2 linked regions of the Coraliomargarita algicola genome follow. Each later gene encodes a partner of the first gene's protein in a complex. Links are inferred from orthologs where the notes say so. Each region holds a gene or a part of one and is shown on either strand. Other genes may lie near its edges.

What was found.
Region 2: the proteins of trxA (region 1) and SH580_RS08240 are in contact, whole or in part, in an NMR structure (PDB 2IPA), measured with the Bacillus subtilis proteins. The link is inferred for Coraliomargarita algicola from one-to-one orthologs.

The regions. Positions count from the first base shown.
Region 1 is NZ_CP138858.1:4,978,714-4,994,647, reverse strand. Bases 1-2,758 are described here. They hold trxA (thioredoxin), read left to right. Parts: upstream 1-1,099; coding sequence 1,100-1,417; downstream 1,418-2,758. Other genes in these bases: rpsB (30S ribosomal protein S2), read right to left, coding at 2,185-2,758; tsf (translation elongation factor Ts), read right to left, coding at 1,556-2,149; SH580_RS20465 (hypothetical protein), read left to right, coding at 465-1,076; SH580_RS20470 (hypothetical protein), read left to right, coding at 154-420; SH580_RS20475 (segregation and condensation protein A), read left to right, coding at 1-147. Also shown: more of rpsB, read right to left, coding at 2,759-3,063; SH580_RS20445 (HesB/IscA family protein), read right to left, coding at 3,241-3,435; rnhC (ribonuclease HIII), read right to left, coding at 3,603-4,592; SH580_RS20435 (mannose-1-phosphate guanylyltransferase), read left to right, coding at 4,782-5,873; Holliday junction resolvase RuvX, read left to right, coding at 5,908-6,339; SH580_RS20425 (hypothetical protein), read left to right, coding at 6,617-7,033; SH580_RS20420 (hypothetical protein), read right to left, coding at 7,089-10,526; SH580_RS20415 (hypothetical protein), read right to left, coding at 10,554-13,976; SH580_RS20410 (hypothetical protein), read right to left, coding at 14,015-15,934. UniProt on the Bacillus subtilis protein: Participates in various redox reactions through the reversible oxidation of its active center dithiol to a disulfide and catalyzes dithiol-disulfide exchange reactions.
Region 2 is NZ_CP138858.1:2,089,004-2,105,072, forward strand. The notes cover bases 13,027-15,919. They hold SH580_RS08240 (arsenate reductase ArsC), read left to right. Parts: upstream 13,027-14,200; coding sequence 14,201-14,638; downstream 14,639-15,919. Other genes in these bases: SH580_RS08230 (hypothetical protein), read left to right, coding at 13,027-13,115; SH580_RS08235 (permease), read left to right, coding at 13,220-14,173; arsB (ACR3 family arsenite efflux transporter), read left to right, coding at 14,746-15,828; clpX (ATP-dependent Clp protease ATP-binding subunit ClpX), read right to left, coding at 15,905-15,919. Also shown: SH580_RS08150 (ectoine synthase), read left to right, coding at 1-11; SH580_RS08155 (sodium/proline symporter), read left to right, coding at 25-1,458; SH580_RS08160 (aspartate kinase), read left to right, coding at 1,455-2,897; SH580_RS08165 (TPR end-of-group domain-containing protein), read left to right, coding at 2,916-3,836; SH580_RS08170 (sulfatase family protein), read right to left, coding at 3,833-5,341; SH580_RS08175 (helix-turn-helix domain-containing protein), read right to left, coding at 5,344-6,093; SH580_RS08180 (DUF2490 domain-containing protein), read right to left, coding at 6,138-6,833; SH580_RS08185 (hypothetical protein), read left to right, coding at 6,973-7,824; SH580_RS08190 (DUF4197 domain-containing protein), read right to left, coding at 7,831-8,613; SH580_RS08195 (pirin family protein), read right to left, coding at 8,659-9,378; SH580_RS08200 (DoxX family protein), read right to left, coding at 9,405-9,839; SH580_RS08205 (MarR family winged helix-turn-helix transcriptional regulator), read right to left, coding at 9,911-10,360; SH580_RS08210 (TonB family protein), read right to left, coding at 10,403-11,197; SH580_RS08215 (ExbD/TolR family protein), read right to left, coding at 11,194-11,607; SH580_RS08220 (MotA/TolQ/ExbB proton channel family protein), read right to left, coding at 11,652-12,383; SH580_RS08225 (ArsR/SmtB family transcription factor), read left to right, coding at 12,523-12,906; and 2 more genes. UniProt on the Bacillus subtilis protein: Catalyzes the reduction of arsenate [As(V)] to arsenite [As(III)]. In vitro, can dephosphorylate para-nitrophenyl phosphate (pNPP).

The sequences.
Region 1 (15,934 bases):
ACGATCACCACAATTGTTGCAACCTTCCTTGCCGTGCTCGAATTAACCCGTTTAAATAAGATTTCAATTCAACAAGACCAGGCCTTCGGCGACATCTGCTGTATGCGTGTCGAACACCCGGACCTCACCGCACCCAAGTTTGATTAATTTCCAATGAATCGTCTCGGTAACAATCACAACTCACCTTCCAAAAAGCCCGCTGCTCACCTAATCGGAGTCGGCCTGGACAACAAGGACGGCCACAAGCGTATCACACAAGCAGAGCGCTTCGCCATCGTGGGCGGCTCTCAAGAAACACATGAGCGCATGACCGAGACTGTGGTGAAAACCTTTGAAACCCTCGACCGCAAGGGCAAGACCCTCGAGACCGTGGACAAAAAAGAACTCAGCGACATCATTAAAGATAACACACCTGATTAAGGTCCACTTGACAGGCAGCAAAGCTCACATAGCCTACTCCCACTATGACAGACCCCAACAACGAAAATTCAGCCAACACCCCAGCTAACAACGAAGCCGGCAAGACAGTCAACGGAACGGCAGCCCACTCACAGCCTGCGGCCCCGAGAAAGCCAGCTGCTCCAGTCACTCCAGCTGCACCGGCTGCCCCCAAAACAGCTCCAGTGCCCTCCTTCGAAGAACTTGCTGAGCGCAAAGTATCCGCAACACCAGCGATGCCAGCCGCCCCCGCCAAACCAACGCCCCCGAAAAAACCGGCCAAACCCACACTCTCATTTGAGGAACTCGCTGAGAGTAAGCCCACACCGGCCACTCCAGCCAAACCCGTCGCTCCGGCCGCTCCAGCCAAACCCATCGCTCCGGCCGCTCCAGCCAAGCCTGCGACCGCGCCTTCAGCCGCTGCGAAGCCTGCACCCGCCGCTGCAAAGCCTGTCGCCCCCAAACCGGCGACGCCTAAGGCCGCGGCCCCCCAGTCCACCGCAAGTAAGCCGTCCATCACCATCGATGAAGACAAAGGCACCAGCGTCGTCGGCCTCATCATCGATGCCGTCGCGGCAGCCGTGGCGATCGCATTTGCAGTCTTGCTCTTACAAGACACACTCCCTTTCCTAAAATAAACACGTCAATAAACAAAGACATTATGTCCGATAACATCACAGAACTCGATAGCTCTAATTTTGATTCCACAGTGGCCGGCGGCTCTGCCCCAGTCGTTGTCGACTTTTGGGCTCCATGGTGTGGTCCCTGCAAGGCGATCGCTCCTATCCTCGAAGAACTCGCTACAGAACTCGGCGACGCCGTTAAAATCTGCAAGGTCAATGTGGATAACAACAGCGAAATCGCCAGCAAATACGAGATCCGCGCAATTCCAACCATCCTGATCTTCAAGGGTGGTTCCGTCGCAGAAACCGTAGTCGGCCTCACTTCAAAAGACGATCTCAAGGCCAAGCTGGTCTAAGATCCACGCTCTGCAAAAGTCAGTTTTCTCAAAACAAAAACCGCATCCGTAAGGATGCGTTTTTTTTGTCTCACTTCTAAATAAAAAAGCCCCGCATCCGTTAAGATGCGGGGCTTGAAAATAAAAAACCTAAACTGTTTACGCGCCGACTTGGAAACGAGCGAAACGTTTCACTTGCATATTTTCGCCCATCTTGGCGATCATTGCAGTCAATAGCTCTTGAACCGTTTGATCAGGATTCTTCACGAAAGCTTGCTCCAATAGGCAAGACTCGCTCAAAAACTTGTTCAGCTTGCCTTCAACGATCTTCTCGATCGCTTGTGCAGGCTTACCTTCAGCTTGGCCTTCAGCAACTTTACGCTCTGCAGCCACAATTGCTGGATCGATATCGTCACGAGAAACGCAAACGGGGCTCGCGGCTGCGATGTGCATCGCGATATCTTTCACGAATTGCTTAAAGTCATCAGTCTTGGCAACGAAATCACTTTCGCAGCTAACTTCAACCATCACACCGACCTTACCACCGAGGTGGATGTAAGTGTCAATCAAACCATCGCTGGCGTCACGACCTGCTTTTTTAGCGGCAGTGGCCATGCCCTTCTTGCGAAGGAGTTCAACAGCTGCTTCGAAATTACCTTCGGACTCAACCAAAGCTTTCTTACAATCCATCAGTCCAGCGCCTGTGCTTTCACGCAGTTCGCCAACCATTTTTGCATTAATTTGTACGCTCATATTATTTAAATCTTATAAGTTTCAGATTTGGAGAATTACTTGCTTTCTTCAGTCGCTTCTGGAGCGGCTTCAGCTGCAGGTGCTTCTTCAGCAACAGGTGTCGCTACAGCTTCAGCAGCTGGCTTGTCATCCTCACCATATCCGGCGGGGAGCGTGACTTCTACGTCGCCCTCTTGCTCGAAGACTTGCTCACGGATAATAGGGCCTGCGCTCTTCTGAACCTTCTTAGCTTCGCGTTGCGCAAGACCACTTTGAGCCGCTTCCAAGATGGTTTCCACGATGATGCGGATCGACTTGACTGCGTCATCATTACCAGGGATGGGGAAATCGAGCACTGTGGGGTCCGAATTGGTGTCCACCAGACCGATCACAGGAATTCCAAGGCGATTCGCCTCAGCGACTGCGATTTCTTCATTCTTGGTGTCTACGATAAAGACCGCTGCTGGCAATTCAGAAACTTCGAGCATACCTTCGAAGTTACGATTCATGCGGCTCATTTGACGACGGATCGCAGCTTCTTCCTTACCAGGAAGCTTCTCAAGTTCGCCGTCTTGGTCCATTTTCAAGAACTTGCGGTATTTCGCCAGCGAAGTCTTGATGGTCGTGAAATTGGTGAGACCTCCACCCATCCAGCGATTCACGCAGAAAGGCATTTGGCAGGCTGTCGCGGCTTCACGCATGATTTCCTGCGCTTGCTTCTTGGTGCCGATGAAAAGCACATCTTTACCGGAAGCGACGACTTCTTCGACCTTGGCATAAGCTTTTTCAAGCAGCGCATGAGTTTGCGCCAAGTCGATGATAGAGATGCCGTTACGATTGTCGTAGACGTAGGGCTTCGACTTTGGATTCCAGCGGCGGAGCTGGTGCCCGAAGTGTACGCCTGCGTCGAGAAGGTCTTTTGGTGTAATATTCATACTGTTTTCAAAGCCCAGATAACCACTCTGGGAGAAACGATGTTTCTTTTAGTTATATGTTTGGTTAATGGGACGAAATGCCCCGTTTCACACTCAATTCTAGAATGAGAAGCGCAGAGGGATACCAATCGCACTGCGCAAGGCAAGTGTAAAGGCCGTGTTTTTTATGTTTTCCACTTAATTAAATGAACGACCACAACCACAGGTGCTCGTCGCATTGGGATTCCGGATATCGAAGCCCTTTCCACTCAGGCCATCATCGAAGTCCACCACACTGCCGTCCAGATAATCGAGACTAGTCGGATCCACTAAAAAAGAGATGCCATTACTCTCCAGCACCTGATCCTCCTCTTTTTTCGCCTCAAAGGACATCCCATACTCAAAACCGGAGCACCCCCAGCTTCGACAAAGATACGGAGCAACTGCCCCTCACCAGCTTTCTCGGCGGCTAATTTACGAATTTGCGAAACGGCATTGTCAGTTAAAGTAATCATATTACCTACGCAAAGCATCTTCCCCCAGCCTGTCAATCAGCACGATTAATACTTATACCAACTCGGCTTGGCGGGGGGCTCCAAACCTTGCGCTTCATAGGCCGTCTTAAAGTGCATTTTCGCAAAATTCCGCAGGGCATCGGCCCCCTTTTCAGCGACAATCTTTTTAGCCTGTGCCAGCACTTGGCCACTGGCTCCCTTCACTAAAGGCTCTCCCACTTCATCCGAGAGCCGCTTCATTTCGCGCACATAGACTGCACGAGCCACAATCGATGCGGCGGCGACCACAGGGTCCGACTCGGCTTTGGTACGACTGATCAAATTAAAGTCTTTGCGATCTTTTACATATGCATCTACCAGCTTCTGTTTGGTAAACTGGTCCAGCAAGCCCCAAGGCGCAGGCCGTGCGTCCAAAGCTTGGTTCAAGGATTTCCCATGATACCATGCCAGTAGTTTATTCAAATTGCGGTCAAATTTGTTATAGAGCTCATTATACTTGGGCATCCGTGCGAATGCAGTCTGGATCACCACCCCCTCAGTCTTACGAATCTCCTTATCCAACTTCAAAATACTGCCATCGGTCAGTTTTTTACTATCAGCCACCCCCAGCTCCAACCAATGCCGCACCATATCCCCATCAGCCACCACGCATGCAGTCACCAGCGGTCCAAATAAATCCCCCTTTCCGCTCTCATCGCAACCAGCATGTAAGGTAAACCACTCGGGATTATGCACCTCGTCGTATCCCAGACGTGGATCTCCCGTAATTTGCGCTTCGAGAATGTCGCGAACAAAGTCCTCAGTATTCTTCCCGGATACCACCAGCTTACCACTCTGATACCCCACTACATTCACCTTCTCCCCCTTGAACGCAAATAACGAATAGGCGACATCATACGGGAACCATGCGCCCCCCGTCTGCTTTTCCAGCAAGTCCGCAAGTTGATCCATCTTCTCATCATCGAGCTTGATGGTATACATCATCTTCTTCTTTGGACCTTCGTCTTCGATCGATTTGGATTTTTTCTTCGGCATATAGATAATAGGAGAATGCGCTAAATCATAGGATTGCGCCACGGAGATCAAGACAGGATCTGAAAGACTCATGAGCTAGCAGGCACTCACTCTGACAAATAATCTTCGTCCAAATATTCGATGTCCTCAAATGTAAAAATCGAACAACTCGATTCTTGCCATTCTTCGGATCGAATGAAATCTGCAGCTATGTCTAAACGATTTGTAGTTATCATGGCGGGTGGCCGAGGCGAACGCTTTTGGCCGGAAAGCCGCATCGCACGCCCGAAACAACTCTTACCCATCGTCGGCGACAAGGCGATGTTGGCACAGACCATCGACCGCCTCGCCGGGCTAGTGTCCGCCAAGGACGTCTTCGTCATCACGAACGCCGAGCAACGCGATGCGGTATTGGAAGTCTGCCCCGAGCTCGATCCCAACAAAGTAATCGGCGAACCCATTGGCCGCGACACTGCCGCTGCTGTCGGACTGGCCACCATACTCGTGCGACGCGAAGATCCTCAGGCCAGCTTTGCCATGCTTCCAGCCGACGCCGTCATACATAATGCAGCCGGTCTGCGCGACACATTGGAAAGCGCCTTTGCGGCCGCCGAAGCCCAGCCCGTGCTCGCCACCATCGGCATCACTGCCAGCTTCCCGGCGACTGGTTACGGCTACATCCAACAAGGCGCTGCCATGGGCGACTATGCCGAGCGTCCCGTCTACCAAGTACAACGCTTTGTCGAAAAGCCCGATTTCCAAACAGCACAAAACTACCTGCAGGCAGGCAACTACTTCTGGAATGCCGGCATGTTCATCTGGTCCGTGCCTTCCATTGTTGCCGAACTCGAAAAAAGCACCCCCAGCCTCTGGCAAGCACTTCAAAACATCGACCAAGGCCTCGCTGCTGGCACAGACATCGACTCACTACTCGCAGAACACTACCCAAGTCTCGAGAAAATCTCGGTCGACTATGCCATCATTGAGAAGGCTAACAACGTCGTCATGGTCGAGTCCGGCTTTGATTGGGACGATGTCGGCGAATGGCCCGCTGTCGCACGCCACTACCCCGCTGACCCCGACGGCAATGTCGTACGCGGCCAAGCCGAACTTTCCGACGCTCAGGACAACATTGTCTATTGCCGCGACGACACACACCTCGTTGCCCTACTCGGCGTCAAAGATCTCATCGTTGTCAAAACCGACGACGCCACTTTGGTCTGTCACAAAGACAAAGCCCAGGAAATCAAAGCTCTCGTCAATAAAATCGGCGTCCAAGAGGCCTACAAGCGCCTGATGTAGCTTTTAGTAAGTTCTAATTCTTCATTCCGAAACAGTGAACTATCTCGGCATAGACTGGGGCGAGAAGCGTATCGGACTCGCTTTCGCGGACGAGATCGGTATTGCAATGCCACTACCGGCGGCCGTCGCGCCTTCCAAGAAGGAGCGCATGCGCCAGATCGAGACGATGATCACGCAACGCCGCGCCCAAGAGCTCGTGGTCGGCTACCCGCTCAACATGGACGGCTCGGTCGGCTTTAAAGCCAGAGAAGTGGACGAATTTATCGTAGAGCTCGAAAAGCGCTTTCGGCTGCCCATTCACCGGGTAGACGAACGCCTCTCCAGTCACTCCGTAGAACAAGGGCTCAAAGGCCAAAAGAAAAAGCCCAGCCGCCAAAGCGGTGAGATCGACTCCCGAGCCGCGGCCCTCATTTTACAAGACTTCATCGAAGAACGAAATATTTCCAACGCAGCGCAAGGCAGCTAACGAAAATTCGCCCCACGCGTGAAACTCACATACAAGATTGAACGTTTGACGTTCGCGCACCTGCGATCGAACTGCGCATAGATCCCCAAAGCCCTGCTCCCGATTTCAGCCCCTGCTTGGTATAAAAACACCCCCGACGCATCGACCATTCCAGAAAGAGCAGTCAGAAGACCTCAAGATAACCAGCTAGAATAAAAACTTGCCTATCATGCGTTAGATATACTTTAATAACGCGATGATTGAATGCCAACCAAATGTCTTATCTTGGAACTATACAATGCAGGGTGGCGGCATTGATGCGGGGCTCCGCTTTAACTGGGCGGGCGAATCGGGCCGCTTCGAGCTAAATGGTCAGCTCTATACGATCAAGAAATCGGGCTTCGTTACACCGACATGGGAATTAATCAAGGAGGACAAGGTTTGTGCCGAGGCATCAAGAATCAGCATGCTCCGGCGCGGATTTGACATCAAACTTGAGTCAGGGGCCATGGAGCTTTCAGCAAAATCGGCCTTTGGTCGCACCATGCTGTTAAGCGGAATGGGCTGCCAAGCGCGTATCAAGCCGGCCCACGCGTTCACGCGCCGCGTTCAAATCTCCGGCAGTTATCCAGATCCTGAAACGATTGTTTTTGCCTTTTGGCTGTGTGCACTAATTTGGCGCCGCAATGCGAATCATGCGGCGGCTTGTCCATAATAACAGCCCTCGCCCACGGAGCGGACGCTGCCCAACGCTTGCGGGCAGCGTCTGACTACAATGACATCACTAATTTAAAGAAGCGGGCATCGCCGGCGGGCACGCCTAGCACCAGTGTGTGGGCGTCACCGACGCGGTTGTAGTTAACCGATGTGGGCGTGACGGATCTGAGGTTGCCGAGCTCGTCAGACTGAATGAGCTTGAACTGAATGGAGTCGCTATACGCGCCGGGCCATTCCCATGTAAGTGTCACTTCGTTCGTAGCGCTCATGTGGATGCGGATGTCTGGCGCGCTGAGGTCTTCGATTGCCGCGGCAGGCACATCACTGGAGTCGGCCGGATTGTGGCCGCCGAGGAATTTTTGCAATAGACTGTAGCCGCTGCCATCGACACTTGCAAAAGGATCGTGTCCGCCCTCGCCGAGCCAAAAGAGCTCCCAGTTATCATCCAAGAGGTTCCCGTCGCTATCGTTGGCGACGAGTTCGGGCATTTCAACGATTTGAAAGCTCCGCACTTCCAAGGCGGTGCCTGCGCAAGCTGTAAAGTCGTCGCGGAGCACGCCGTATACGCGAATCTGGGTCTCTGGTAATAGATCGATACTTTTACTGGAGATGTAGCGTTCCCCGTAGGCATCGAAGAGTGCGTATTGCTGCGCAAATGCGTTGCGGGCAAGGAAGCAACCGTCGGCGTTGGCCTCTTCGACGGTCAACTCGTAGAGCTGCACGTCGTCGTAAACAAAGCTCGCTGCGAGGCCTTGCCCTTCGGCTAGCGCGGGTCCGATCGCGTCCAACTGGAGGCCGAGTGTGTCTAACAGTTCAGCGGAGACTGCTTGCTCGCGTAAGACTGCGCGCAGTAGGTCTACGGGGCCCTGCCCGGTGATGTGGGCCACTTGTGCATCGGTATAGCCCTGATAGACTTCGCGGCAGAAATAAGTCCACTCCACCCAGTTAATCGCGACAGCTGCCGCTGCGCTGTAGCTGGCTTCAATCTGCAGACCGTCCCAGAGTTCATCTACTGAGAACTCGGGCTCGCCATTGCTTTCGTCCATTAGAGTGGCGATCTCGGACAGTGAGGTCCAACGGTCATCGCCGGTGCGATTGGGAAAGAGTGTCAACTGCGCATCGGATGGTAGATAAGCCTGCAACTTAAAGTATTGCTCGAGTGCATACTCCATCGCGATCGCAAAAGCGGTATCATCGACCTTCAAACTGAGTTCACGAATCGTCTGCTCACCTGCCGAGTATTCGCCCAGTTCATCCAGCCACTCGCTGGCCGCGTCGGAGAGCGATCCTCCGGTATAGCTGACATCGATCTCAAATAGCTCGCTGCTATCCAGAGGCAAGAGCTTCAGCTGCTCAAAGCCAGTGGGCTCGGCCACTCCCTCGGAGAGAATTAAATAGCGCGCTTCTGTGGAGACTGCGATAACGCCTTCAGGAAATACCAGCGGCACTTGATCAAAGACGGCAAAGCGGCTGCCTTCCGCAACGGATGCCTGGCCAAGGCGCGCACCCGTCAAGCGATCTACGTAGCCGGTCGATCCGGTAAACCAAGGCTCCTTGGCTAGGTTGCGACTGACCACTTGCAAAGTTTCGTAATAGCCCCGATTGAGTTCAGAATCCTCGGCGGGCATTTCGGTGGGATCTGTTATCGAAGTATTGGCCAGTAGTTCATCTAAATCGCTGGCAGCATCGCCATCGGAATCTCCGGTGCCAAATGGATCGCCTCCCAATGCCATTTGCACATAATCGGGGATGCCATCGCCATTGCTATCCCGGTTGAATGCGGAGAGCGTGAAATTGTAGTTAACCGTTTTAATCGGACTTTTATCTCCACTCGCAGTCTGAATGTAATAGGAGAGGCTGACTTGTTCCCCGCTCGGGTAGAAGGGGCTGCTATAGCTCTGCCAGGCTTCGTCCTCACTGCCGCGATAATACAATTCTGTATTTTCAGGGAAGCTGGCCTCAATGAGTGCCAACTGATCGTAAGTGCCGGGCTTGGGACTCCAGCTTGCGAACAAGGCTGAAAATTCTTCTCCACTGAGATTGAGCGCATATACGCTGGCACTGGAGTTGATTTGATTGGTTAAAACGCTGTTGGTTTCATCGCCGGCATAGGAACTGGATTGATAACTTTTCTGCAAGCCGTCCTCCGCGCCCCAATCGACCCAAGTGTCATAGGTCACACTTCCCGGGTATAAGATGGGCTCTGAGGCCCAGGCAATATCTCCCCAAGCAGAGAGCCACCCGAGCAAACGTGCGTTTGAAGAACCGAGTGGAGACGCATCAAAGAAAAATAGATTTGGGCGCTTCTGCTTGCTCGCATCAACGCTGAAGCCATCTATGGGCACTTGACCGGTAAAGAGCGATTTGAGGCCGCCGCTGCCATCAGAGCCGAAGAGTTCATATTGATCGGTCACCCCGCCCTTTCCGCTGAAAATCAGCAGGCGATCGCCCCCCATCGAGACGACTCCGGTGAGCGCGCCATTGAGGTTGCTCATGGTCAATTGATCGACGATGCGCTCATCAGCTAAGTCCAGCAGATCGATTTGATTGCTGCCCACATATTGCACAGCCACCAGTAGCTGTCCATCCAACACGAGGCGCGTCGCCATTTGTATCGGCGATCCTAGATCGTAAGCCAGTGGTGGCGTTAGTTGCCATTCCCCTGCCACTTCCTTGATCACGTAGAGGTATAAATTGGTATCGTTGAGAGCATAGCAGAGCAGTTGATTAGCATCACCGCCTTGTAAAAAGTCCCCATAGATTAATTGCCCAGCTGCTGGGAAATTTTCTGAGTTTAGCAGTTTTAGCCCATTTTTAATCGGCTCTCGTAAGGAGACTTGCCCCTCGGAGATCATCGCGACCAGCGCATTGCCTCCATCAAATACCAGGTTCGGATCGACTGGAAAGGTGAGCGAACGCTCAAAGGCAGGCATAGCAATCGGAAGCGAGACTTCATAGGCGGCCTCCATACCAGTTACCAACAGCTCATGCTGAATGGTAGCCGGCGGACTATTGAGCCCTGATTGAACCAGCACCATCGGCTCGTATTGCTCCTGGTCCGGTGCCGCGGGGAAGCTCAATGCAGCCTCGGGACCGACGCCCACAATTTTGAAATTAAACTCCCCCTCATAACCGCCACTATAGTAAGTTTTGATTCGATTGCTGAGCGCTTTGGGTAGCATCAACTGGGTGGAATACGATTCCAACAACAAGGAGAGTGTCGAGACAGGTGCATCCATGCGCTCTCCGGTCTGCCAATACGGTTCGCTGATAAAGCCGTCACTGGCAGAATCATAAGTCTCGTAAGAGCGCACCAAACCGGTGGCTTTATCGACAATTATCATTTGAGCGCTATAGCCAAAATCCCCTGCGGGTAGGTCGACCAACCATTCGTCCTTCGTCTCATAGACTAAGGGCACCAAGCCCTGCCCCATCAATGTTGTCGCAGAGATCCAGGCTAAACTTGTGAGCGCTAAAACACGTTTAAACATAACAATATTCCTTATCTTAAAATGACTCTATTGAATCGTAATGGTATTGAGTGGTAGCACTGTTTCGATCTCGCCACGCTCAGTGAAAAAGACCATCAGGTATTGGTAAGTCCCGCCAAATTGCACCGGTGTAAAATCACGCATGTAGAGATGATGCGTCGGGCCGTTGCCACTATACGTATCGACGACTTCAGCAAATAGATAGGGGTCCCGAATTCGTGAGACTTCGATCACATCGCCCCCGGTCTTTCCGATATCATAAATGACGCCGCCTTCGTAGGCGATCTCCCGCATCATTGGTGACACTTGCTCTACATTTTTGCTCGGCTCCCGCACGAGAGGTGCATCGACTCGATAGCGATACAATGCAAAGGGGAAAATCGACTTTGTCACATCGCTCTGACCAGTCCTGCGCTCAATGATCCGATGCGCGGTGTAAGCCACCGGATCTCCAGGCGGTGTCAGAAATGTCGGAAAATCCGCGTCTATATTGGCTTCTTTGTCGTATTGAATCACTTCATCCAGTTCTTCATCCACCAAGCGATACGCTCCGATCCGCAGTGCCGGCATTGGCCCATTCACGTCGTCTCGTAGGATTTCCATTCCAAATTCGCTGGTAAACATGGCTTCCAAATTCTCCTCCAGCAGTCCGGGCAGATCCCGATCGGGCCAGGCAACATTTGGCCCATTCTCCGAGCCGCCCTGCGTCCATGCGATCGTCTGTAGATTACTGAATGGACCGGTTAAGCGTGAATCCAAGCCCTCGGCGGAAACGGCACGCACCAGAAAGCTGTAAACCTTGTTTGGATCTAATTCCAAATCGACGCTAAACTCTGGCGCAGTCTGCCCAAACACAGTCGCCAAACGACGTGTTTGGTAAATATAATATGTGCGGGCATCATTTTGAATATGACGTGCTCCGAATTCGGTCAGCTCACTGAGCGCATCCCCCACATCACCGGGACTGACGGCATCGTCACTCGCAATCCACAGTTCAAATTTATCCACGGCTTCTGGTGGGCAATACCAGGTCAGCCGTGCCATCGATTGCCCGTTCGATCCGGAATAGAGCTCTGGTTGCGCTAGCAGCGGCGCGGGATATTCGCGAATAAATTCGATACACTCATCCACCGGCACTAAAGCACTGGCGTTGCCATGTTCGTCAAAGACCTGCAGGAAATAGCAGATCGTATACATCGGCGCATTGGGCAAGGCATAGTCGGCATATTCGAAATCAGCCAAATCAGTAAACAAGTCCTCGGTCTGCCCTTGTTGTATCAAAGACAGGTCCCCGTTATTGATGCGACGATACAACTTATACTCACGCGCGCGCTCTGGCATGAATAATTCGAGCGTTGGCTTGGCCAGTAGCCCTCCGGGCGCGCTAGTGTCTACCACGATGTGTGGGCCACAGTTTCGGTCATCGGTCAAAATTTCGATATGACTCAACTCATACAGATACTCCACGCCATAGTAGGCACTGTTGGGGTTCACATCGCCGAGGATTAACAAGGCTGTATTGCTAATATTGCCAAAGCGATCCCCACCGTGAACGTTGACTCGCACCTCGTTGCGCACTGCTGCGGGTTGATAATCGAAAATCACGAGATTCTCACCTTCGGCGAAATAACGTCTCTCAAGATCGATGGGGTCTAACTCGGTATTCTTGCCGAAATTGATATTTACACTCGCCCATTCAATGTCCGGATTCGAACGAGTGACCGCGATGCGAATGATGGGCTTGGCGCTCAGGTCATCCGGATTTCGCTGAAATAACTCTGTGCCCTTTCCTGCGATCTCTAAGCTTAAGCAACGCGTGGTGATGCGACCACTCGGATCTGCCAAAGGACGACGGTCTCGCAAGACACCGTAAGCTGAAGCGCTATTGGCGCTCATGTTACCGCCACAAGCACTGTTATCTTCCACCCGCACGGTGTAGAAATAGGTGCGCCCCGCATCATCAGCCATGTTCGGTGCGTCCGGATTTAGTGGCGAAGAAGTATCGATCCAGCTCCTCCACTCTTTGCTGGTATCGTGATCGATCGGGCCCGCCACTAAGTTGGCCAGTGGGTTGGCTGACTTTTCCAGAATCTCCTGTGGGCTGTCCCAGCGGTAGATGTAATATTTATAATTGTCGAGAGGCTCCTCACCGTCGAACTCGAGCTGGCGCCACTGCACTTCAAGATGTTGCTCCCCACTATAAGCTTGAATTTCGGCAGGATTGGTCGATGCCACGAAATGATTGCGCACTTTAACTTCATCAATTGGCAGCGGTGGTTTTTGATCACAAATTTTAACATAGTGCCCATCGGACAACTCACCGGGACGACGCAAGAGATCTTGCGCTCCGGCAAAATAGTAGAACTCGTCCCCATCGCCGAAGGTATCTTCAGCGCCGGGCTCGAAGCGGTCATCGTCATCGGCGGTGAAGAAGGTCTCGCTATCGCTGCGATCTTCAGACTCGGCCTCGCTTAAATCCGTCACCGGCATGATTGGATACACATTTGTTTGCACCAGCATACCTGCCTCCAACAGCATGCGCGCATCCGCGACCGACGGGGCCGGGCATACAGCGTCCCCCTCACGCACCCAGCCAAGACCAATCGCATCCGCCTTAGCGAGACGATACACATTATATCCAATCGCCAATAGTGACTGCTGACGCAAGTCCTCGGGAGTGTGCCAGCGCAATCGCACATTTAAGTGTCCGCGTGGATCGTTCTCGTAAGTCGTTTCTGAAATAGGAAAAGGCACATCCACCGGTTTGCCAGGCGCAGGTAGCGGCGGGTAGCCCAAGCTCGGACTCGCGGCGCTCAAGTCCATTAAGACACGGCCCACCACATCCTCCGGCTCACGCGAGCTTGGGTTCCACTCGCGCAGCTCCCATGTGACTAGCGGCTGGTTCAATTCACCGAAGTAAGCGAGACCCAACACACAATTGATACCTGGGTGTAAGCGTCCGAGAAAGTATAGGCCTTCAAATAGCGATGGATTGGCCTGTGCACTCCGCACCGCAATCGATACCTTTTCCGCCAGGTCGGGCTCGCCGCCAGTCGCCCCTAAAGTCGAGATGTCGACATCTTCGAAATAGCCATCCACCCGCTGTTCCAGCATCGCGAAATCTTCATCCACCTTTTCAGATGCCTTCAAAATTGAACGAATGGTTCTAGGGTCGGTCTGCAGTTGGATCACCGCACGCAGTTGAAACGGCGCAGCGGTCGCGAAGTCCGCCGCTTTTTCATAAATTGCATACGGGCGGCCAATCACCGCTTCAGCTTCTTGAGACTGCAAGACCATATAGCCAAAGTCAGCCCCGTTGGCATCACGGCCAGTCGTTCCGAGCGTGAAGGTCAGCTGCTCCAGATCTTGGGCAAAGGAAGCCAGCGGCCAGGCAGACACAGTAGCCAGTAGCAGAGAACAAACTAAGCGGCGTAGTATAATTGCGAACATAAGAAATTTGATTTTAAAATTAAAAATTCGGATGTGAGCTACAGATCGACGCTCCACTTGCTATCGTATTTGACCTTGGCAGTCTTTGAGAACTTGAGACAGAGCGGACACGGCCCCGCTTTGCCCTGCAGGCGCCCGCGGCCATTGAAGCGGAACTCACCGCCATCCTTCACGCCCACCAGGCTGACATCTCCCCGAATCGAGACCGCACAGAGTGCTTCACCACTCGCTCCGACTAGCATACGTCCGCCAAAGACAGGTCCATCGACGAAGTAAAAGACACCGGCTCCGATGCCTGCCGAAACGCGGAACATACAACTGGCCGGAATGCCCAACGCAGCCTCACTGATCGGAATCCAAGCCTCCCCATAGGCATACGCGCCGAGGAATACGCCATCGCCGAGCACCTCACCTGCGAGCGGGTCAATCAGTAAGATGGGGTCCGCGCTGCAAGACTTCCCGAGGAAGATCCCTCCGGAGGCCTCATAACTACTAATAATCATGCCGGCCCCTGCAGCGATGTAATTTTCATGCAGGCCAAAAGCGACCGCTGCTTTAAGATCGAATATAGTAAAGGCCTCAAAGCCAAGCTCGCCGCCGGTCATTTGAAAAGACCCAGCGAGCCCCGCGGGATAGACTGGCAGATCCGCTTCAGCAGCGTAGATCATACTAAACTTGGCCCCCACATCGGCCCGCATGCCCGGCGAAATCCATTCCAACGGAATATCCAAAGCTCCCATCGAGACTTCGGTCAACTTATCACCAGAATCGCCGCCACAACTGCCGGGCGCATCGCTATCGAGCTGTAAATACTCCATATATCCACGGAACTGCAAGGGCTCCGGCACTTGCCACTCAAAGCTACCGTCCAAGCGCAAACGTGTGAGTGCGTCGCCACGGAAGTGAGCCACCCCATCGATTTGCCCCGAGCCCACGGTATCGCTCAAATCGCTCAGCATCGGATTTATTTCCTTCTCCAACTCGACGACCGTCTCCGAAATTAACTCACGGATGATCACATTCACCTCGGCAAATACATTGTCGATGGTGTTTTCGACCGTGCCATTGAGATCGTATAGATACTGCTTCAGCGTATACTGAATCTTTTTCACGAAGGGCGCTGCACCGACCTCATCGACTAGCTTTTGCCGCAATAGAGCTGTCACCTCTTCGCGAGGATACTCCTCAAAGGGGTTCGGGATCTGCTCCAGTTGCTCTGTCGGGTAGAGGCGCGCATACTCTGCTTCCAACTCATCGAGGAATTCGTCTGCCGTCGCGCGAACTTCCATCGCCACAGCTCTCATTTCCATTTCGGCTTCATCCAGGATCGCGGTCAATGCATCGTGTATCTCCCCCGCCTCTGCGAGTTTCCCTCGGATCATGGTGACTTCTTCACGCAGGTCATTCACGATTTTTTCGATTTCAGCCAAGGTCGGTTCGGCTTCGGCTAAAAGCTCGTCCAATTGTTGTTGGATCGCGGTCTCGCCTTCGGTCAATTGCTCGGCAATCGCCGCTCCGAGTGGGTCTTCGACCAGTTCACCGATCAGCGCGGTCACAATATTGACCACCACATCGCGCTTCCCGTCACCGTTCTTACTTAAGATGCCCGGCACGATACGCTCGATATCAACCTCCGGCAAATCAATCTCGATACCGTTTTGTGTCACATACAGCTGCCCCGTAATGGCAACCAGTGTTTGCTCCAATTTGGCCAGCCGCTTATCGATTTCCTGCACAATACCAAAGGGTGCGTCCAGCTTCCCTCGCAGTTGATCCAACTGCGCGAATAATATGCCACTATCCGGATTGTCGGGATCATAGACATACTGATCCAGTAAGGGGTCGGCGTAAGTCGTCCGATAATCACTAAACAAATCTGGCCCATTATTCTGCGCAATCGCTAGAGCCGCTTCAAATTCGGCCCCCAATTCATTATACAAGGGGTCCAGCACTAGATC
Region 2 (16,069 bases), 2.9 Mb from region 1 along the record:
AGCAGGGCTGAGCCCTCCCCTCCGATGATCCTCAGTTTTCTGCTATTCCTCGCGGCATTCGTAGTGATTGGCGTTAGTTCTGTGCGGCACAGTCGCGGCACCAAGAAGGACTACTATCTGGCAAGCTCATCAGTGGCTCCGTCCTTGGTCGGCCTGTCCGCCGTGGCGACGAACAATAGCGGCTACATGTTCATTGGCGTGATTGGCTACACCTACGCAACCGGCTTGGCGGCGATCTGGCTAATGATCGGATGGATCGCAGGCGACTACATCGCCTCGACCTTCATCCATGCCCGTCTACGGCGAGCAACCGCCCACACCAAGGAGGTCAGCTTTGCAGGCGTGCTGAGCCGCTGGGGTGGCCGCGAAGATGTGAGCTTGCAGCGCATCTGCGCCATCATCTCGCTCGTATTTCTACTCGCTTACGCCAGCGCGCAACTTGTCGCTGGCAGCAAGGCCTTGCACGTGCTCTTTGGCTGGCCTACCTATGCCGGGGCAGTGATTGGCGCCATCCTAGTCATCGTGTACTGCCGAGCAGGCGGTATACGCGCCTCAATCTGGACAGATGCCGCACAGTCTGTGGTGATGATCTGTGCGATGACGATGATGCTAGTCGTCGGCATTCACAGCTTCGGCGGCATCGGGGGCGCGATCACAAAGATGGAAGCGATCGATGGCTATTTAAATTGGTTCCCACAAGATCTCGCCCTCCCCGGACTGGCGGGCGGGCTGCTATTCGCCATAAGTTGGGCTTTTGCGGGCTTTTCTGTAATAGGGCAACCGCATGTGATGGTGCGCTTTATGACACTGGACAACCCTGGCCAAATGCGTCGTGCACGGGCCTGGTATTACCTCTGGTTTCTCGCCTTCTATCTAATGGCAACGGGCGTAGGCATGCTTTCGCGCATTTACATTCTCGATCCCGGCAATTTCGATGCAGAGCTCGCCTTGCCCACCATGGCGCAGCAGATGCTTCCCCCCTTTGCCGCGGGGATTGTGCTGGCGGGGATCTTCGCTGCGACCATGTCCACGGCCGACTCGTTGATCTTAAGCTGCTCTTCCGCGCTGACGCACGACTTACTGCCTGGGAAAATCGAGAAAACCAAAATCCTCAAGCTCGGAACCGCCTTGATTACCTTAGCCGCACTGGCCTGGGCCTTGCTCAACAAACAAAGCGTTTTTAACTTAGTCATCATGGCTTGGTCCGGACTCGCAAGTGCTTTTGCACCGCTACTGATCTATCTCTGTCTCGGCGCACAGCCCAGCCGACAAGGATCCGTAATCGCGATTTTCGGAGGGCTCGGAACGGCACTGCTTTGGCGATTCTTGGGATGGCATGCCACCATCTACGAAGGCATGCCCGGGATCTTAATTGGCTTACTCATTCTAGTGATTGATGGGCGACTCTCAGCAGCAGCTCGCAACGAATCATTAACAGAAAAAGAAACATACACATGACACAGCACACAGTCGAAAAGATCGGGGGGACTTCTATGAGTCAATATGCCTCGGTGCGTGATAACATCATTCTGCAAGGTCGCCCGAAGGTCGACGCGTTCAATCGAATCTTTGTGGTATCCGCATACAGCGGCATCACCAATCGCTTGCTCGAGCACAAAAAGAACGGGCAGCCCGGCATTTATGGGCTCTTTGCTAAAAGCATGCAAAGCGAGGGCTGGAAGGCAGCGATCACAGACTTAAGAAACGAAATAAAGCGCATAAATGCCGAGTTGTTTGCGCATTCAGATTCCTTACACGAAGCGAATCAATTCATCGAGCAACGCATCGACGATGCCGAAAGCTGCTTGGACGGGCTGTTGCAACTATGTGGGCACGGACACTTCGAGCTCGGCTCGCACCTTGAAACCGTAAGGGAAATGCTGGCGAGTTTAGGTGAAGCACACAGCGCATGGAACACCGCACGCTTGCTAAACGAAGATGGGATCGCCGCGCGCTTCATTGATTTAACCGGCTGGCAAACACAGCGCCATATCACACTGGATGAACGCATACAAGAGGCCTTCGCTGATTTGGATTTGAGTGAAGCGTTCCCCATCGTGACCGGCTACGCGCATAGTCAGCGTGGTTTAATGAAATCATTTGATCGCGGCTACAGCGAGATGACTTTCAGTCGACTAGCAGTGCTCACACAAGCGCGCGAAGCGATCATTCACAAAGAATTTCATTTGAGCAGTGCCGACCCCGGCATCGTCGGCGAGCAAAACGCAGAGCCAATCGGGCGCACCAATTACGATGTCGCCGACCAATTGGCCAACCTCGGCATGGAAGCGATCCATCCACGTGCGGCGAAGGGCTTACGCAAAAACGACATCGCGCTAGTGGTAAAAAACACATTTGAGCCACAGCACCCCGGCACACTCATCACCACCGGCTTCACGCGCGAGCGGGCACAGGTCGAAATCATCACCGGGTGCACCGACATCTATGCCTTTACCCTATTTGATCAAGACATCGCGGGCAACTTCCATGAGTATGATCAAGACATCGTAGAAACGATTCAGCAGTGCAAAGCACATATCGTATCCAAGGGCGTGAATGCCAACACCATCACTCACTACATCAATGCCAACCTGCAAACAATTAAGCGCATTCGCGCACGACTGCTCAAGCGTTACCCCGATGCTGAGATCGATCAACAGCGCGTCGCCTTTGTTTCCGCAATCGGCAGCAATATGACAATTCCCGGCATCATGGCGCGCGCCACTGGCGCACTCTCGGCGCATAACATCAATATTCTAGCCACTGGCCAATCGATGCGACAGGTAGACATCAATTTTATCGTGAAAGAGTCCGATTATGAGGCAACCATACGCAGTTTGCACCGCGTCTTAGTCGAAGAAGACGTACCGCGCGGCTCCATCGCCAATGCGGCTTAAGCACAATTAATGATCTCAATGATAAAGCAGACTCCATTCTACGCACACTGGGCCTTAGTCTTGGCGCTCACATTTTGGGGCTCGGTCAATGCCAGCGCTCAGGACTTCGACGGGCCCGCGTCGACAGTGGCCCCTACGTCATCCAAGGCGAGCTATACAGATACCATCGAATCGCTGGAGGAGCCACTCTACTCCCCTTTCATTGAGCGCTATGTCTTGGACGAGTTAAAAACACTGCGCAGCGAGATGGCCGCACAGAAACATGAACTCATGCAACAGATCCTCGACCGCGAGCACAATTCCGTAGACCGCGCGGTCGCATATTCCACTGACACGGTAACTTACTTCTTTTATCTCATCGCGGGGGTCTCTTCCATTCTGGTGATCATGGGCTGGTCGTCGATGCGCGACGTGCAGAAGCGTATTCAAGTGGCCGCTGAAGGTCGCGTAACGAAGCTGATCGACGTGTATGAAACACGACTCGAAAAGCTCGAACGCGTAGTCAAACAGAAGACACAACACATCGAAGAGAACCGCGAAGAAATTGAGCGCACCCAAGACATACAAGCACTCTGGTTACGAGCGGGGCAAGAAAACAGCCCCGCGCAGAAGATTGCGCTCTATGATGAAATCCTGAAACACAACGCACAAGACGTAGAAGCTCTCACCTATAAAGCACACTCCGTGTTGCAACTAGACGAGCCGCAATGGGCAGCCAACCTGTGCACCCAGGCGCTCGACATCGATGCCGAAAACAGTCAGGCGCATTACCAACTAGCGCGTGCTTATTGTACCATGGGCTATAGTGATGAAGCGATCCAATCACTACAGCGAGCGATTCATTTCACTGAATCTTATCGAGCAGAGCTCGGGAGTGATGAGGCACTCAAACCCATGGCAAGTTTGCCTGAGTTTCAGAAATTATTGTCGAATGTTTAATTTTTAATCTGATTGATGATCGGTGTATATTTTTCTCTGAGTGCGTCCGCACCGGCTTGTCGACCAGTAGCTTCAAGGTACTGCATGTAAGTTTCAAACCCTTCGACTCCAGGTTGCCCATGCGTAAGTGAGGCATGGAAGGGGCCACCTTCGCGAATCACAGTCCACAGCGGGTCCACTACGTCGTTTCCAGTTAAAGCCATTTTCTGCATTTGCGCATCGTGCCACCTTGACAGGCGCCATTGGCCTTCACGGCAGAGCTCCGGATGATCTAGTGCCAAGTCGTTTTGCTCGTGTGGATCCGCTTCAAGGTCATGCAGCATTTCCTGGGGGAAAAGATGGAAACCATCGTGGTAAGTGCGCGTATAAAGCCATTTTCCCCAGCGGACTGAGCGCTGGCAAACATGGCAGCATTGGCTAATCGTGACTTCATCGCGCCCCATATCCAAGCCCTCCGTAATGGCCGGAGCATAGGACTCGCCATCCCAAATAGCTTGTATTTTACCTCCAAGCAATTCCATGACAGTTGGAGCAAAGTCGATATTGTAATGAAACTGACTATTGCGAATACCTTTAGCACCGCCTGGATATTTAATAATCAATGGAACGCGGCAGGTAATGTCATCAGCGGTGCCGTGTTCACCGTAAAGACCCCATTCTCCTAAATTTTCACCGTGATCAGCTGAAATCACAATCATGGTATCGTCGTAAACGCCGGCCGCTTTCAGGTCTTCCACGATGCAAGCAATTTGATCATCTACGTAGCGGACTCCCATGTCATAGCCGTCGATCACTTGACGCACGGACTCACGGTCAGTTGCTTTACCAGGATGACGAGGATACGCGGGATGACCATTTCCAGTATACATATCGATTTCGTGTGCACAGTGCGGGCCCACTTTCTGATTGTTGGCTTCGATCACCTCATCGGATAACCATTCAGGCAGTGGTTCATTCTCGAACTGATTTTCGATGTTCAAGGGCACACGATAAGGGGTGTGGGGGTCCCAATAGTTAATATGCAAATACCAGTTATCTTTCGAAGCATTATCAGCCATCCATTTACTGACGACAGGTTGCACAACTTCGGCGGATTCAGCACCACCTTGCCCGGTGTTATGTATTTCGTTGAAGCCAGCATAAAAATGCCATGCCGCATGACGTTGACCGAAGGGGCTGATCATTGCAGTGTGATAATTGAGATGTTGCAACTGACGAGCGAGTCCGTGTTCATCAAAATTGTCGCGGAAGCCGCGCTGACTTCCTTCAATTTTGGGTTGAGCCGCGGTGCCTCCATGCCCCACAACGCCAGTTTGTATTCCGAAACGCCCCGAGTAGAACGCAGTGCGTGATGGGAGGCAGGGTGCATCGGGTGTATAACAACGATCAAAGACGACGCCCTCTTTAGCAATCTGGTCGATCGCTGGACTGGTGTTGCGATGATAGCCGTAGCACCCTAAATGATCTGGGCGTTGACTGTCGATATCGATGTATAGTATGCGCATAGTTACTGTTTGAGCGTTTGAGTTAGGGATTGAATGATAAATTCAGGTTCGTTTGCCCGTGAGAAGTGGTACACTTCAGCGACTGCAAGCACGCCGAGAAATGACAAATCATCGGGGTCAAAAGCTGCAGCGGCAAATCGACGAACTCCATTGGAGTTAAAAGGAAGATCGTAGGCTGTTTGTTGTGACTTTGCGTGACGGATACGTTTTTGTATTTCCTCGCGGTCGATCGGACAGAGGATTCCATTGGCTGTATAATGCTGACTCTTCTTTAGCGGCGGAGCTTGTGAAGCAAATGCGTGGCCGACACAAATAACCGCTTCAAACTCAGTGTGCCAGTCACGTAGGAAGCCCGGTCGAGCTTGAACGCAAAGCTCAGTTTCAGGATTAGTTTGATGGATGAGCTGCATGCCGTCGCAGGTGGGTTCATACCATTCGACAGTGCAATCGGTGGATGCAACTAGCATTGCCATGAGTGCTTTCAGCGAATCACGAAAGCGCTCGATCGGAGATTGTAGAGGCTGGAGTCGAAAGAGTGCCTGATACCGCTTTTCCGGAATCTTGCGAACGATTCCCATTTGTTCCAAGGTGGCCAATAGGCGGAGTGTGGACGCTTTTGGGGTCTCTAATTGTCGACTAATCTGGTCCAGGCTCATTGATGAATAGCCTTCGAGTAGCTGTAGCAAGCGTAAGCCACGCTCCAATGCAGGTGCACTTGCTTCTATGCGATCAGACGAGGATTTAATTTCCATATTTGAAACCAATTTCAAATATGGAAGAACGCTGCAAGTTTATTCTAAAACTTGTAGCTCAGGGATTGCCCAAAGACGTAGGCAGTCTTCCAGCTAGAGCCGCCGACTGCGCGTTTGGACTGTGTCATTAGATACAATGACAGTTTACTGCGCTCGCTAATTTTGAAGGTGGTCTTGAGGGGGATGAAGCGATTTTCAAATATTTCGTCTGTATCATAGCGCACGAATACTTCAGTGCTGGCACCGATCCCCACAAGCCGACCATAATCTTCCAATTTGTAATCCAGCCCGAAACGATGCCGCGAGATCCAGTAGTCGTCGCTGCCTTCAATTTCACGCAGGCCCAGCACGTGACGCATGCTGAACTTGAGATTGTCACTAAGCTGCCAGTGTGGACTGGCGTGAAGCCAGAAAATATGCAGCCGCCCATAATCATCCCCACAATCACTACGAATGTCCTCCAACAAATAAGTCGCGCCTAAATCCAGATTGGGGTGCACTTTATACTGCACCGTCGGGAAGAGCAGCCATGCCCCAAGAAACTTACCTTCATCGAATAGCCGACTCTGGGCTCCCGCAGTGATGCGCCAGTTATCATCTTCGTAGGCATTGATACTGAGCGACTGCCAGAGACGGACATCGCCGTCAAATTCAGCATTCAGAACTTGTACTGCTGACAATAAACCACCACAGATAAGAACGAGAGTGGTGTAAACACGGAAACTGTACTTAAAAATCATTCCTCCGAAATGAAGAACTCCTCGAATACATCAATACATCTTATCTTAATGCGATGTAGTATTAGATAGAATTATCAAACACATGAAAGCTTGCCCCTGTCATTTGCAAAACAGCCGCTTGCATCTAGAATCCCCGAGTATGCGTCTTTTCTACTACTGCCTCACCTTCACCCTCACAGCATCGCTAAGTGCCAACCAAGTTCGTGAGTTTTGGTTCAACGGCGCAGAGATCAACCGCTACGAACTAACTCAAACACGCTACGGAGAGTCTCACCCAGGGCACGTCGAATTCATCTACGTCACCGAACCCTTCCTAACCGATGTCCAGGTTAAGAACGAATCCGGGGGGCAGCCATCGACTGACGTGCTCAAGCTCAACGCTCTGCGCACTTTTAACACGGGGATCTACAGCTACCGCACCATGAGCAGCACCTTTCAACCGATCGACTTGGAAAAATACCCCCGAGCGCTCAAAACAAACACCAGTGTACAGGACTGGCGTGGCCAATCTTTTTCACAATTGAACCGAACAGCACAAGGCTGGCGTGGCGAACTGCGCTCCTACTTTCAAAGTGAAGCCGATCAAAACTTTGAACTTAGCGATGCCCTACTCGAAGATGCCGTATGGCTCAAGCTACGCCTCTCGCCTCAAAGCCTTCCCACGGGGCCCATCCAAATCATACCGAGCGGTGTGCATACCCGATTCGCACATAGCCCGGTCCGCATAGAACGCGCCACTGCAGAACGTATCACTCAAGGGGCAATGAGTCGCTATATCATCCGCTACGAAAACATCGATCGAGAACTACACATCAACTATGAAACAAAATTTCCCCATATCATCCAAAGTTGGAAGGAGATCGAAGACGGCAAGCGCATCACACAAGCAGTGCTCACTCACCGTGTAATGAACAGCAACTACTGGTCTGAACACGCTCCTCAAGACGCTTCCAAACGCAAAACGCTGGGACTAAACCCCATCGCCAATTAAGCCCGCCTACTGCCCGAAGAGCTGCTTCAACAAATCTGTCGAGCGCGCTAAAGGATTTTCACGTATCGCTTTCTCTTCCGCAGCCATCGCGGTAAAGAGGCCATCCAGTGCTTGATCATTCACATATTGGTCCAGATCAAAATCACTGGCAGCGATTCCAGTAAAGGACTGAATTTTAGAGAAGAGCCCAGTCCCTGAACTTGGCACAGCCGACTGCATCTCCTTATATGCGCGCGTAGCACCTGTCGCATCCGTTGCTTGCGAAATCAGTGGCAGCATACGCTCACTCAACTGAGCGCGGGATTTCTTTTCGAGGAAACGGGTAATGGCATCGTCCTCTCCCTTCCAAAGTGTATTAAGGTCCTCTAGTGTCAGGCTATTGATCGCCTCCTTCACAATCGCAGGCGCAGCAGCGACGCCTGCTTCCGCGGCACGATTGATCGTAGCCTGAACATCATCTAAACGATAGTCTTGATTGATCAAAGCTAAAGGCTTGCGCAACTTCTCAACCGCGCGGGGCAATGGAATTTGATACAATTCAGAGTTAGCAAACCCACCCTGCTGCCCCAGTGCAGTCAATGCACGTTCGGCAGAAACGGCCAATGCTTCACGTAGCGCTTTGGCCAATTCATCGGCATTTGCAAACGCACTCCCGAGCTCCGTATCAGCCGCAGGACTACTTTTAAAAATAGACAAAGCTCGACTCGCCCAGGAGGACTCGGCGCGCAGCGCCCCAGTCGATAGTAGAACAGTCAGAGCAACAAGAAGTGTATTTTGAATAGAACGCATGTAGAGAAAGCTAGCGCTTCAGCCACAAAAGGCGAGCGAAAGGACTCAATCGATAGGCAAGTCGAACAGCATCACTTGAGCGACCTCTGTCCCTTGCTGCACAAAGTCCAGATCAGCAACATCTGTCAGCGCCAGCGAATCCCCCCGCGAGAGCTGTTCTCCCCCCACTTGAACGTCACCCTGCAGGACGAATATCCAATAGCCGCGCCGCTCACTATCACTGACATAGGACACCGACTTCCCCTCACTTAAGCGAAGAGTGCGCAGCTCTGCGTCTTGGCGAATCGCCATCGAGCCCTCATGCCCATCCGGGGACAGAATGAGTTTCCATTCGTTATCCACGGCACCGAGCATCGGCTGATCGGCATAGCGTGGTTCAAGCCCCGTTTCGCTCGGCTGAATCCATATCTGCATGATATGCACGGGCTGATCCGCCGAAGGGTTGAACTCACTGTGCACCACTCCGCTGCCCGCACTCATGTATTGAATATCCCCTGTTTGAATCACACGACCATTCCCCAGACTATCCTTATGCTGCAACTGACCATCGAGAACGAGAGTGATGATCTCCATGTCCCGATGCGGGTGCGAAGGAAAGCCGCCACTGGGCGCGATGATATCATCGTTCACCACGCGCAAGGGGCCGAAGCCCATGCGCTCGGAGTCATAGTGTCCGCCGAATGAAAAACTGTGCCGACTATTCAGCCAGTCGAAATCACTGTGCATACGCTCTTCTGAGCGTGTGAGTTGTTTTGTAAGTGTCATGATAGAATGTGCCTTTTTCTAATGAATCATTTTGCAGCGAGCTTACGATCGACCGAGAAGGCTCCCCCACCACCGATGGCGAGAGTGAGACTGGTGAGTAGCAGCGTGAGCGGATATTCCATGCCGTTATTCGAGGCAAAGAAAGCGCTGGAGTGCGCGGTGAGAATGGCAACCGCCATGGTGCCCGCGAGGCTGAGGCCTGCCAATCGTGTCATTAAGCCCACAATCAACAGCAAACCGCCAACAAATTCTGTACCGCCCGCCATCGCCGCCATCAATAAACCCGGTTTCAGGCCAAGGCTCTCAGAGAAAAATTGCCCCGTCGCTTCGAGGCCATAGCCCCCAAACCAACCGAATAACTTTTGTGAACCGTGCGCAGCCATCACGACACCGACGCCTAAACGGATCGGCAAGAGCGCGATGCTGTTGGAAGTATTGAGGAGGATTTCTATGATTTTCATATTTATTGTTCTTTCTATTTGTATTTCAGCCCACACAAAACCTTGACATCAAGATATATGGGTAAATTTTATTATTCAGTCAGCGCTTGGCTACGACGGCCCAGCTTGCGCATCAAATCAGCAAACTGAGTGCGTTCCTTCTCGGAGAATTCGCTGAACAGCGTGTCTAAATTGGCCGCGTGTGCGGCGAAGGCGTCCACAATCACCTCACGCCCAAGCTCGGTAAGATGCACGAGCACAACGCGAGCATCGCCCTCACTTCGCTCACGGCGCACATAGCCCTTCTTTTCCATTCGTTGCACAGCGGTGGTAATTGAACCGCTAGTCAGCAGCACCTTCTCGCCAATGGTGTTCACTGGCAGCGCGCCCTTATGCAGCAAAACTTCCAGCACTGCAAAGTCCGACAAAGAAGCAAAGCCTTGCTTTGCGATACTCTTATGATCGTAGCGCATCACCCCGTGCGATGCCTTCCAAAAGAGAAGAAAGAGGTGCGAACCAGAATGTTGATAAATCTTGGGCATGACACTCAAGCTAGCAACAACTATCTTGATGTCAAGCTAAAATTAATCCCGCATCCGAAACGACAGCGAGAACTCGTGCGCTTGCCCGGTCGGCGTGGGCCCCGCGGAACTTGCCATGCGAAACGCAGCGAGGACAGATTGATCAAAGGCCGCATTGCCCGATCCGGGGCGCAGGCGCGCATTGGTAATCTGCCCCGATGCAGACACATTAAAAACCACCTCAGCCACCAATTGAACACCAGCGAGCTGAGCGGGCTTGGTCCACGCGGCGTCAATGCGTGAGCGCAGGCGTGAACTATAACTAGCCAAGGCCGACAATTGCTGCGATGAAAGCTGCGGGTTTGATTGACTCGCAATCGGATTGCGGGGGAGCACTAATTTAGGCACATCGATTTGCCGCACTTGAATATTTGGACGAGGCGTCACAACTTGCCGCGGCTTAGGCGCCTCCTTAGGGTGCTCTTTGAAAAAATCATCTGCCGACATCAACTGAGGCGCCGGCTTGGGCGTCGGTTTCGGGGTGGGGGTGGGCGTCGGTTTCGGCGTCGGGGTGGGCTTAGGCGGTGTAGGCGTCGGCGCGACTGGCTGCGGCTCCGGAATGTCCACTTGTGGCACGGGCGGTAGCTCAACCGGAGGCAGGTCGACAGGCAACTGTGGTTCCGGCGTGGACTGTTGCGCCTGGCTCACTTCGCTGGGCGGCTCTACCATCTCAAAAACGTGTGGTTTTTCCTTCGGTTTGAAAGCTTGCACGATAGTCGCCAGAAACAAGCCCAACAGAACCACCAGGTGTAAAATCACCGCAGTCCACAGGGGTTGGTTCTTCGTGAGTTTCATCATTCGACTTTGGTATCTAAACTAATCTTGGAGAGCTTACGCTGCTTAATCATGTCCACCACTGTAATGACTTTTTGATAGGGCAATTGAGCATCTGCCCGGATACTAATCACAGACGGCGCAGGGTCCATCGCCATAGTATCTAATAAATCTCCCAGCTGCAGTTCAGTCACTTGTTGATCCCCCCAATAATAAAGCCCCGCGCGATCGATTGATAAAGATTGAAAATCTTCACGATCTTCCGACTGCGTCTTGGCAGTTTCAACTGGCAGGTTTAACTCGACGGTCTGCTCAAGCAAAGGCGTAGTCACCATAAAAATAATCAGCAACGCAAACGCGAGATCGATCAAAGGAGTGACGTTGATCTCGGTCAGTGCAGAAAGCCGGTCTTTGCGATGGAATTTACGAGCCACAGTGAGAATTATAAATTAATAATTAGGAACTAGGTAAGCAGAAACTATGCATTCGCAGCCGCCTGTGCTTCGAGCTCGATACGATCCGCAGCAGTACTGGCGAAATTCTCCAGCTCAACCACTGCAATTTTGGTCTGTTGCAAAAGATAATTATACCCAAAAACGGACGGAATCGCGACAATCAAACCTGCCACGGTAGTCAACAAGGCACCGGAAACACCCGGGGCCAGACTCTGCAAGCTAGCCGACCCCGCGCCTGCCATACCACCAAAAGCATCCATCACCCCCCAAACAGTGCCCAACAACCCCATGAAAGGAGCCCCGGTGATAATAGAGCCCAAGACCACCATCTTCGCTTCGTAACGAATGATCTGTTCGGCGACGCTACGTTGAAGCGCATTTTCCACATGCCCCATGCGAAGTGTGGCACGGTGCGGGTCCGCATTACTCAAATCACCACCATAGCGGCGAAAGGCCTCCAGCGCTTCGCGAATAATATTGTAATATGGGCCCGCCCCCTTGCCGGGCCGCTCCGGATCCAGCGCGATCAGATGCGACTCCTTACTTAACAAACGCTCGTAGCGCTGATTTTGCGACCGCAGCTTGGACAGATCCATGTATTTACCCAGCATCACCGTCCACGCGACTATACTTAATAGTCCGAGAATAAAAATGACCACCTTACCCGCGAAATTCGACTGCGCGAAATAAGTAAATACATTGGGCCCGGCGGCCGCCTGAATGAAAAGAGAATCGAATACAAAAGTGAGGCTCATGAAAAATATAGTAAAGTCGTTGCAGGAACAGACATCAATAAATCACAGGCGTTCAAAAAGCTTCCAGCTTAAAAGAAAAATGTGAACAATAAATATATTCCATTGACAGTATATACCAAAAACAGGATATACATAACTCATGGAAGCCAGTGAACTCTATAAATGCATCGCGGACCCGCAGCGCTTACGCATCCTCAATCTATTAGAGGCAGGCGCGCTCTGTGTATGTCACATGCAAGAGCTGCTCGACGTACCGCAAGTCAAGACATCGAAACAACTCGCTGCAATGAAGCAACTCGGCCTGATCGAATCCAAGCGCGAAGGCACTTGGATGATCTACTCACTGATCGAACCTATCAATGGCCTCCTTCGGGCAAACCTACAATATCTCCGCCAAGCCGAGTGTTCCGAGTGCAATCAACTGCAGCGCGACCTAGTCAACCGCAACCAACTCATCGCACGCATCGCCGAAGCCAACGACGACTGCCCCGTCAGTGTCTGTGAAAAGATCGGCTGCTGCTAACAGACTAAGAACTGAAATTTACGACAACGATATAAATTATGAAAACGAATACAGAACAAGCCACCAAACAAGCGACTGCCGAAAAGCCCGGCTTCTTCACTCGCATCCTGAATAAAGTGGACAGCTCTATGAAGGCGAAAGCCGATCAAGCCGCGCAAAACGCATGCTGTGGCGGCGATAAAAACGGCAAAGGCGGCAAGTGCTGCTAAACACTGCGAGTCGATCCAAAGATTTTTAGCGCCGGTCGCACTGCTTAATCGGCCGGTCAAACACACAACTGCGAGTGCCACAAAGGGCACTCAATAGAATTCCTATGCTCACATCCATAATAGATAGCCTACTCTACGGAGCACTCGGACTCGATCCGGAGTCACGACTAGTGGGGGCCTTACACTTTTTTCTCTACGACACGATCAAGATCTTTCTGCTGCTGGCAGTCATGGTTTTCATCATCGGAATCATACGCACCTGGTTGCCAGAAGATCGTCTCAAACGCTGGATGGGGCGTGGTGGCCTCTGGGGCAACATGGTCGCTGCACTCTTCGGCGCCATCACTCCGTTTTGCTCCTGCTCATCGATTCCGATTTTCATCAGTTTATTAAAAGCGGGCGTGCCACTGGGAGTCACCTTCTCCTTCCTGATCACCTCTCCGATTATTAACGAGTATCTGGTCATCCTCATGGTCGGCGAATTTGAAACCCCGATCACCGTCGCTTATGTCGCCAGTGGCCTGTTCATTGGCACCGTAGGTGGTGGCATTCTCGGAAAGCTCAAGCTAGAGAAACACCTGGAAAAAGACATCATCGCATCCGCAAATGCTGAGAACGAAGTAGTGAGCCACACACTGGTCTCGCGGATACGCTACGGCTGGGATGAAGCCATCAGCGTCATTAAGCAAATCTGGCTTTGGGTCATCATCGGCGTTGCCGCCGGAGCCTTCATTCACAACTACGTGCCGCAAGAGACCATTCACTCGCTGATGGAAGCCACCGGAATCTTCTCGGTTCCAATCGCAACCGCGCTCGGCGTGCCCATGTATGGCAGCTGCGCCGCAATCGTGCCCATCGCAGTGGTGCTCTTCCAAAAAGGCATCCCCATCGGCACGGCCCTCGCTTTCATGATGGCCATGGCTGCACTCAGTTTACCGGAAGCGATCATGCTCCGCCGCACCATGCAGCTCAAGCTGATCGGCATCTACTTCGGCATCACCAGCCTCGCAATCATCTTCACCGGTTACCTGCTCAATCTCTTGGCCAGATATCTATAATCACGTTTTACACAAGCACTCAACATTATGAAAAAAGTACTCATTCTTTGCACTGGTAATTCCTGCCGCAGTCACATGGCTGAAGGCATCTTACGCGCCGCAGCTGGCGACCTCTTCGAGGTCTTTAGCGCGGGCTCCAAGCCCAAGGGTGCCGTACATCCCCTGGCAATCGAGGCGCTCAAGGAAATCGGGATCGACGCCAGTGGGCACACATCCGATCACCTCGATCAATATCTAAACACAGGCATCGACACCGTAATTACTGTCTGTGGCAACGCCGACCAAGCCTGCCCGACTTTTCCCGGCAAGGTAAGTCGCTACCACTGGGGCTTTGAAGATCCCCCCCATGCACAGCGTCCCGGGGAGAGCGAGCTCGACGCCTTTCGCCGCATCCGCGACGAGATCAAACTCGTCTTCGAGGCCTATGCCGCGGGCTACCGCGAAGCTTACAAAGCCTCTGAATAATCAAGCCAAAAACTGGCGGCTGTGAGCGACTGCTAAGTCGCTCAGCCATCGGCAATGTTTCTGAAGTGCAGGCAAATCGAATTCAAAAGCATCCACAGATTGACATAATGAAAACAACACAGATTGACACAGGCTGCTGCCCAAGCGACCGCAAACAACTCGGCTTCCTAGACCGCTACCTCACGCTATGGATTTTTATTGCGATGGCGATCGGGGTCACCATCGGATCTGTATGGGAGAGTGCAGAAGGTTTCTTAAACCATTTCCAGGTAGGTGCCACCAATATACCAATCGCCATCGGGCTGATCCTCATGATGTATCCGCCACTGGCTAAAGTACGCTACGAGGAGATGCCACGTGTGTTTCGCAACGTCAAAGTGCTGACGCTCTCGCTGGTGCAAAACTGGATCATCGGGCCTAGCCTAATGTTTGCACTCGCGATTCTGTTCCTACAAGACTACCCGGAATACATGACCGGAGTCATCTTGATCGGTCTGGCCCGCTGCATTGCGATGGTGATCGTATGGAACGAACTAGCCGAAGGCGACAACGAATACGCTGCGGGACTAGTCGCTTTCAACAGTGTCTTCCAAGTGATCTTCTTCAGTCTATATGCCTGGTTTTTCATTACATGGCTCCCCGGGGTGTTTGGCTTAGAGGGCAGTGTGGTCGAAATCAGCATGGGTGAAGTGGCGAAGAGCGTGCTCATCTATCTGGGCATCCCCTTCTTTGGCGGCATGCTGACACGCTTTATTGGTGTTAAACTCAAGGGGCGCGACTGGTATGAACAGGTCTTCATCCCCAAGATCAGCCCGATGACATTGATCGCCCTACTACTTACAATCGTGCTGATGTTCAGCTTCAAAGGCAGCGCAATCGTGGCCCTGCCACTGGATGTGTTACGCATTGCAGTGCCGCTAACGATCTACTTCCTCATTATGTTTTTCATCAGTTTCTTAATGGGCAAAATGGTGGGCGCCGACTACAAACAAAGCGTGACCCTGAGTTTCACAGCTGCCAGTAACAATTTCGAGCTAGCGATCGCCGTCGCCATCGCCGTATTCGGCATCGGCTCAGGCATCGCGTTCACTGCCGTGATTGGACCACTGGTAGAAGTGCCAGTCATGATTGCGTTGGTCAATGCCGCCTTCTGGATACGCCGTCGCTATTACTCAAAAAGTTTAGCCTAGATTCGGCCATGAACTAAAAAGATGAGTGAATAGCCGAACCTTAGGTCAAAAGACACACAACTCACCAGCAGAAAGCCTAAGCAGCGTCTGCGGGTGAGTCCTTTGACTCGACCTTGGACTCTTCAGCCTCAGAAGTTTCGTCTGCTTTATTAAAGTGCATCTTAGGCTTACTCCGACCTTCGACGACGCCGCGGTTGATGACGACCTTTTGCACGTTCTCGGTTTGCGGCAAATCATACAT